DNA from 2 places in the Gottfriedia acidiceleris genome. Region 2 is predicted to be linked to the other one. Evidence: riboswitches for the same ligand, from Rfam matches in the RefSeq annotation. Region 2 holds a riboswitch; the other holds the start of a gene.

Region 1 (3,602 bases), 1.3 Mb from region 2:
TTTACGTACAAATTAAAGAGGAATAAAGATTATGCAGCAATGGACAAAGAATGAAATAATGCAAAGAATTCAATCAAAAGAGACGACAGTTATTTATATTTATACCGCAATGTGTGGTACATGCCAAGTCGCTTCTAAAATGCTAGAAATTGTAAATGAGATTCTGCCAAATTTACCTCTAAGTAAGGTGAATATTAATGAAATAGTGGAAGAAGCTCAAAGCTGGAAGGTTGAAAGTGTACCTTGTTTACTTATTTTTGAAAATGGGGAAATGAAACAAAAAATTTACGCTTTCCAGTCTGTACCATATTTACATGAATTGTTAAAAAAATATAATTTATATATTAAACGATGAGTGCATACTATTTGCACTCTTTTTATTTGGCTTAAAATATTTCCAGATATTAGACATATTTCTCGGGAAATGAGTTGAATGCTGTAGAAATAAAATTAAAATATAGATTATTATCAAGGTAAATGTCGAGCGAATTATAAAGAATACACCTCTTATCTATGAGAAAATAAGATTAAAGAATCCGGAAGAGGTGTTTATTATGGAAATCAAGGAGTGGATTGGACAAGCTAGAAACTTATTTATAAAAAAAGAATATTTGCAAATTATTTTGCCAATCGAAGAAAGGATTGTAGAATTTAACTGTCTAAATGAAAAAGTGTATATAAAGTTAAGTAAAAAGGCTCCTTTTATCGAGATAATTGATCGTTCGATTCCGCAACTTAGAGTTAATTTTTCAAAAGATGGATGGGAATATCTAAATTCAGGTTCGCAAAGGTTAGGACTCTTAATAAAACTAAGTGATGCTTCTTTTGAAGGGAACTATCGATTATTACTACTAATGGAAACAATTTTTCAATATACGAGTGTTAATAACGAAAAAAAACTTTTAGAAAATTGTTGACAACTAGTGTCTAACTTTGTAGAATTGGACTTACGTTAAAGAAATTGCGTTAAACAACTTAATAGATCGTAAGTTAACTCTTATCGAGAGAGGTGGAGGGACTGTGCCCTGTGAAACCCAGCAACCGTCAATGATTGTCATTGAAATGGTGCTAATTCCTGCAAAGCATATGCTTTGAGAGATGAGAGAAAGGAATACTTTTTGTATGTTAAACCTTTCTGCTCATGTGAGTTGAAAGGTTTTTTTGTTTTATGCGACTAAAAAAGTACTTACTTACAAAAAATTGAAAGATAAGTTGTTAGAATGTTTTGAAAGGAGATCAAGTGTATGATTCAAATAAATAATGTAAGTAAAACATACAAAGGTAAAAAGGGCACAGTTACCGCAGTACAAAATGTTTCGTTAACGATCGAAGCGGGTGAAATTTTTGGCATGATCGGATATAGCGGCGCAGGGAAAAGTACGCTATTACGAATGCTAAATGGACTTGAGTCACCTACATCGGGTGAAGTGATTATTAATGGTCAATCGATTTCTAAATGCTCATCAAGTCAGTTAAGAAAAGCAAGACAGAAAATAGGGATGATTTTTCAACATTTTAATTTATTGTGGTCGAGAACAGTATTAGAAAATATACTTTTCCCACTTGAAATTGCTAAAGTTTCAAGAAAGGAAAGCATTAATCGTGCAAAAGAATTAATTAAACTTGTAGGTCTTGAAGGAAGAGAAAATGCTTATCCTTCTGAACTTAGTGGAGGTCAAAAGCAACGTGTCGGAATTGCAAGAGCACTTGCTAATAACCCAGATGTTCTTTTATGCGATGAAGCAACTTCTGCATTAGATCCTGAAACAACAGATTCAATATTAGCTTTACTGACAAATATTAATAAGCAGCTTGGTATTACAATTATCCTAATTACTCATGAAATGCATGTAATTCAAAAGATATGCCAACGAGTAGCTGTAATGGAAAACGGAAATGTAGTAGAAGAGGGCCATGTTGTTGATGTATTTACTCGTCCTAAACAAGCAATTACAAAGAAATTTGTGACGCAAATCAAAGGCAATGATGAAGAATTAGACAGTGAAGTAATTTCTGAAGGTGATGGGAAGGATAATACTTATAAGCTAACCTTTAAAAATGGTCAAGCAGATCAACCTCATATTTCTGAGGTTGTTAAGCACTTTGATATAGAAATTAACATTTTGCAAGGAAAAATTGTTCAAACTGCTGAAGGCTCTTATGGGACAATGAAGATTCAACTTGTTGGAGACATAAATAACATCAAAGAGGCAATTGCTTACTTAGAATCAAAACAAGTTGAAGTGGAGGTAGCATAAGATGACACAACTTTTTCCGAATGTTGATTGGGATGCAATGCTTTTAGCTACTCATGAAACATTATTCATGACAGTAATCGCTGCTCTTGCAACGTTCATTTTTGGACTAATAATAGGTTTATTCTTATTTTTAACTAGTAAAGATCAGCTTCTTGAAAATAAATTTTTTAATACAATCCTAGCAGCGTTTGTAAATATTTTTCGTTCAATACCGTTTATCATTTTAATTATTTTATTAATTCCATTTACGATCTTTATACTTGGCTCTATGCTTGGAGCAAAAGCAGCATTACCTGCATTAATTATTGGTGCTGCACCATTCTATGCAAGGATGGTCGAAATCGGATTACGTGAAATTGATAAAGGTGTTATCGAAGCTGCAAGAGCAATGGGAGCTAGCACATTTACAATCATCGTAAAAGTATTAATTCCAGAAGCATTACCAGCAATTATTTCAGGTTTAACTGTTACTACAATTGCAATTGTTGGTTATACAGCAATGGCTGGTGTAGTAGGTGGTGGTGGACTTGGTAACTTAGCATTTATGGAAGGATACCAACGCTCTAATAACCAAGTAACGCTTGTTGCGACAGTAATTATTTTATTAATCGTATTCATTCTTCAATTTATTGGTGATTTAGTAACAACAAAAATAGATAAAAGAGCTTAATCATATAAGGGAGGAACTGACAATGAATTTCAAAAAAATCGTAGGAATTTTAGGAGCAGGTGTTTTAGCATTATCTTTAGCAGCATGTAATAAAGGTGGAGAAGATAAAAATAAAGAATTAGTGGTTGGTGCATCAAATGTACCTCACGCAGTTATTTTAGAACAAGCTAAACCTATCCTTAAAAAAGAAGGAATTAACTTAAAAATTGTTAAATTCCAAGATTATGTATTACCAAATAAAGCACTAGCTTCGAAAGAATTAGATGCAAACTATTTCCAACACATTCCATATTTAGAATCTCAAATGAAAGAAAATGGTTATAAATTTGAAAACGCTGGTGGGATCCACATCGAGCCAATCGGAGTCTACTCTAAAAAATATAAGAGCTTAGATGATCTACCAGATGGAGCTAAAATTATCATGAGTAGCTCAGTAGCTGATCATGGTCGTATGTTAAGCTTGTTACAACAAGAAGGTTTAATTAAACTTAAAGCTGGAATTGATCCAACTACAGCTCAAATTAAAGACATTGCTGAGAATCCAAAACACTTAAAATTCCAAGCTGATGTAGACGCTGGAATGCTTCCAAAAGTTTATCAAAACAATGAAGGCGATGCAGTGTTAATTAACACAAACTACGCGATTGATGCTGGATTAAACCCAATGAAGGATG
Region 2 (3,602 bases):
ATACATAAAAGGAAAATCGGAGCTTCGAAGTTTTACATCTCCTGCGGTTACAGTTGTTGCATGTATTTTAATTAATACCTCATCATCTTTTATTTTTGGTTTTTCAACTTCTGTTAATTGAAGAACTTCTGGTGGACCATATTTTGTACATATAATCGCCTTCATAGGTTCCTCCATTACAAACTTTAATTTAGTCATTTAAACCTATGAAAAATATTTTTAAGTATACCTATATGTAGAATAAAACAGTGTGATTCTAACTAAAAAAAAGACTGAATATAGCATATGCCATATTCAGCCTTAATCATTTTATTATAGACCTGCTTCAGTTTTTAAAACTTCTGCTTTATCAGTACGCTCCCAAGGAAGATCGATATCTGTACGGCCAAAGTGACCATAAGCAGCAGTTTGTTTGTAAATTGGACGACGTAGGTCAAGCATTTTAATAATTCCAGCTGGACGTAGGTCAAAGTTGTTGCGAATTACTTCAACTAATTTTTCTTCTGAAACTTTACCTGTACCAAAAGTATCAATAGCGATTGAAACTGGTTTAGCTACACCAATTGCATATGCTAATTGAACTTCAGCTTTATCAGCTAAGCCAGCAGCTACAATGTTTTTCGCAACGTAACGTGCAGCGTAAGCAGCAGAACGGTCAACTTTAGTTGCATCTTTACCAGAGAATGCGCCACCACCGTGACGAGCATATCCACCGTAAGTATCAACAATAATTTTACGACCTGTTAAACCAGCATCCCCTTGAGGTCCACCAATTACGAAACGACCTGTTGGGTTGATAAAGAATTTTGTGTTTTCATCAATTAACTCAGCTGGTACAACTGGTTTAATTACAAGTTCTTTCATATCATTTTCAATTTGAGCTTGAGTAGCTTCTGGACCATGTTGTGTTGATATAACAATTGCATCAATACGAACTGGTTTATTGTTTTCATCATACTCAACTGTTACTTGAGTTTTACCGTCTGGACGTAAGTAAGAAACTGTTTCATTTTTTCTAACTTCAGTTAAACGGCGAGCAATTTTGTGAGATAACGAAATTGGAAGTGGCATTAATTCAGGTGTTTCATTAACAGCAAAACCGAACATTAAACCTTGGTCTCCTGCACCGATTGCTTCAATTTCTTCATCTGTCATGCTACCTTCACGAGCTTCTAACGCTTGATCTACACCTAGAGCGATATCTGCTGATTGCTCATCGATAGAAGTTAAAACTGCACATGTATCTGCATCGAATCCGTATTTTGCACGGTCATAACCGATTTCACGGATTGTTTCGCGAACGATTTTTGGTATATCTACATAAGTAGAAGTTGTAATTTCACCTGCAACAAGTACTAAACCTGTTGTAACTGAAGTTTCCGCTGCTACACGAGCATTCGGATCATTTGCTAAAATTGCATCAAGAATTGAATCTGAGATTTGGTCACAGATTTTATCTGGATGACCTTCTGTAACTGATTCTGAAGTAAATAAACGACGTTGTGACATTGAGTCCCCTCCTAAATTGAATTGACGGATCTCTTTTTTCTCAACATAAGAATAAAAAGTTTGTTCCTATTCCTATGTTTCCCATTTAAGATAAAGATAACTCAGTGTAAATTACGAAATTGCCACTGTATTTAAGTTTTGAGCAAAAAAAAAGCCTTCCTCTTATCAACTATTACATGAGGAAAGGGTTCTTGGTTATTTGCCTTTCGCTCTTATCGTCCAAGACATAAAAAAAGTCTTGCATCAGGTTCAGCACCTTTCACTAAAAGTGAGGTTGCTGGGCTTCGTAGGGCCTGTATCCCTCCACCTACTCGGGATAAGAGAGTATCCGTATGAAAAGTATCATATTAAAATTTCACTTTCTTGTCAACAATTTTCATCACAACTTAGACATAATTCTACAATAGCTTTATCTCTACATTCATTTCTATTTAATTGGAAATTACTAATTATTACTTACATTTAAATAACTTACTTCATTTAATAAGTAAATTTTACTCAAATTTATTTTTTAATCAAATTCATAACACATTTTGCCAACTAATAGTATACACTATTAAAATAAATGTGTTATACTATTTATCGAGATACCTACATGGCAGACAAATTATATTTAAAGGATGGTATTAGTATATGAAGACAGTTGATGTAAACTTTGAATTAAACGAATTACTTACTAGTAATCAAGTGTATAACCAACTAAGCGTTTCTGAGTTAGTTGAAAAAGTCCTAACAAGACAAGAAGGAATTTTAACGTCAACAGGAGCAGTTAGCGTTTCAACAGGCAAATATACTGGACGTTCACCTAAAGATAAATTTATTGTTAAAGAGGCATCTGTTGAAAGTTTAATCGATTGGGGTTCAGTAAATCAACCAATCTCTGCTGACGTATTCGAAAAATTATATAGCAAAGTACTTAACTACTTAAAAGATCGTAACGAATTATTCTTATTTAAAGGATTTGCTGGTGCTGATACGGAGTATCGTTTACCTATCCAAGTAATTAACGAATTTGCATGGCACAACTTATTTGCTCATCAATTATTTATTCGCCCAACTGAGCAAGAGCTTCAAACTCATGAAGCAGAGTTTACAATTGTTTCAGCTCCGACATTTAAAGCAGACCCTGTAGTTGATGGAACAAATTCAGAGGCATTTGTTATTGTATCATTTGAAAAGAAAATTATCTTAATTGGTGGTACGGAATATGCTGGAGAAATGAAAAAATCCATTTTCTCAATCATGAATTTCCTATTACCACAAAATAATGTTTTACCAATGCACTGTTCTGCTAACGTTGGTAGCGAAGGCGATGTAGCATTATTCTTTGGACTTTCAGGTACTGGTAAAACTACATTATCTGCAGATGCAGACCGTAAGCTAATCGGTGATGACGAGCACGGTTGGTCAGATAATGGTGTGTTCAATATTGAAGGCGGATGCTATGCTAAATGTATCAATTTAACATTTGAAAAAGAGCCTCAAATTTTCTCTGCAATTAAATTTGGTACAGTTTTAGAAAATGTAGTTGTTAAATCTGATAGCCGTTTAGCTGACTATGATGATACAACTTTAACAGAAAATACTCGTGCTGCATACCCAATGCAAGCAATTCAAAATATCATTGAGCCAAGCGTTGCTGGACATCCGCATGCAATTATCTTTTTAACTGCTGATGCATTTGGAGTATTACCTCCAATCAGTAAATTAACAAAAGAGCAAGCTATGTACCACTTCTTAAGTGGATTTACTAGTAAATTAGCAGGTACTGAACGTGGTGTTACTTCTCCACAAGTAACATTCTCAACATGTTTCGGATCACCATTCTTACCGCTTCCAGCTGTAGAATATGCAAAAATGCTTGGTGAAAAAATTGAAAAACATAATGTAAATGTATTCTTAGTAAACACTGGTTGGACTGGTGGAGAATACGGCGTTGGTAAACGTATGAATCTTTCTTACACAAGAGCAATGGTTCATGCTGCACTTGAAGGTGATTTAAACAATATTGAGACTACACAAGATGAGTTTTTCGGTTTAGCAATTCCAACTCATGTACCTGGTGTACCTGATAGCGTATTAGTTCCTTCAAC

Evidence for each region. A riboswitch is a leader RNA that binds a small molecule or an ion and turns the genes downstream of it on or off. The one in region 2 is predicted to bind S-adenosylmethionine.
Region 1: it holds a riboswitch for S-adenosylmethionine, as region 2 does, so the genes downstream of both, MY490_RS19560 (methionine ABC transporter ATP-binding protein) here and metK (methionine adenosyltransferase) in region 2, are expected to answer to the same signal.

What each region holds. Positions count from the first base shown of each region.
Region 1 covers NZ_CP096034.1:4,118,098-4,121,699, reverse strand. Annotated here, with positions in the region: gene MY490_RS19575 (ribonuclease M5) at 1-16, shown strand, start outside; gene MY490_RS19570 (thioredoxin family protein) at 32-355, shown strand; gene MY490_RS19565 (hypothetical protein) at 555-917, shown strand; SAM riboswitch class I at 995-1,105, shown strand; gene MY490_RS19560 (methionine ABC transporter ATP-binding protein) at 1,245-2,258, shown strand; gene MY490_RS19555 (methionine ABC transporter permease) at 2,260-2,928, shown strand; gene metQ (MetQ/NlpA family ABC transporter substrate-binding protein) at 2,951-3,602, shown strand, end outside.
Region 2 covers NZ_CP096034.1:765,654-769,255, reverse strand. Annotated here, with positions in the region: gene MY490_RS03640 (NAD(P)-dependent alcohol dehydrogenase) at 1-165, opposite strand, end outside; gene metK (methionine adenosyltransferase) at 313-1,509, opposite strand; SAM riboswitch class I at 1,719-1,832, opposite strand; gene pckA (phosphoenolpyruvate carboxykinase (ATP)) at 2,143-3,602, shown strand, end outside.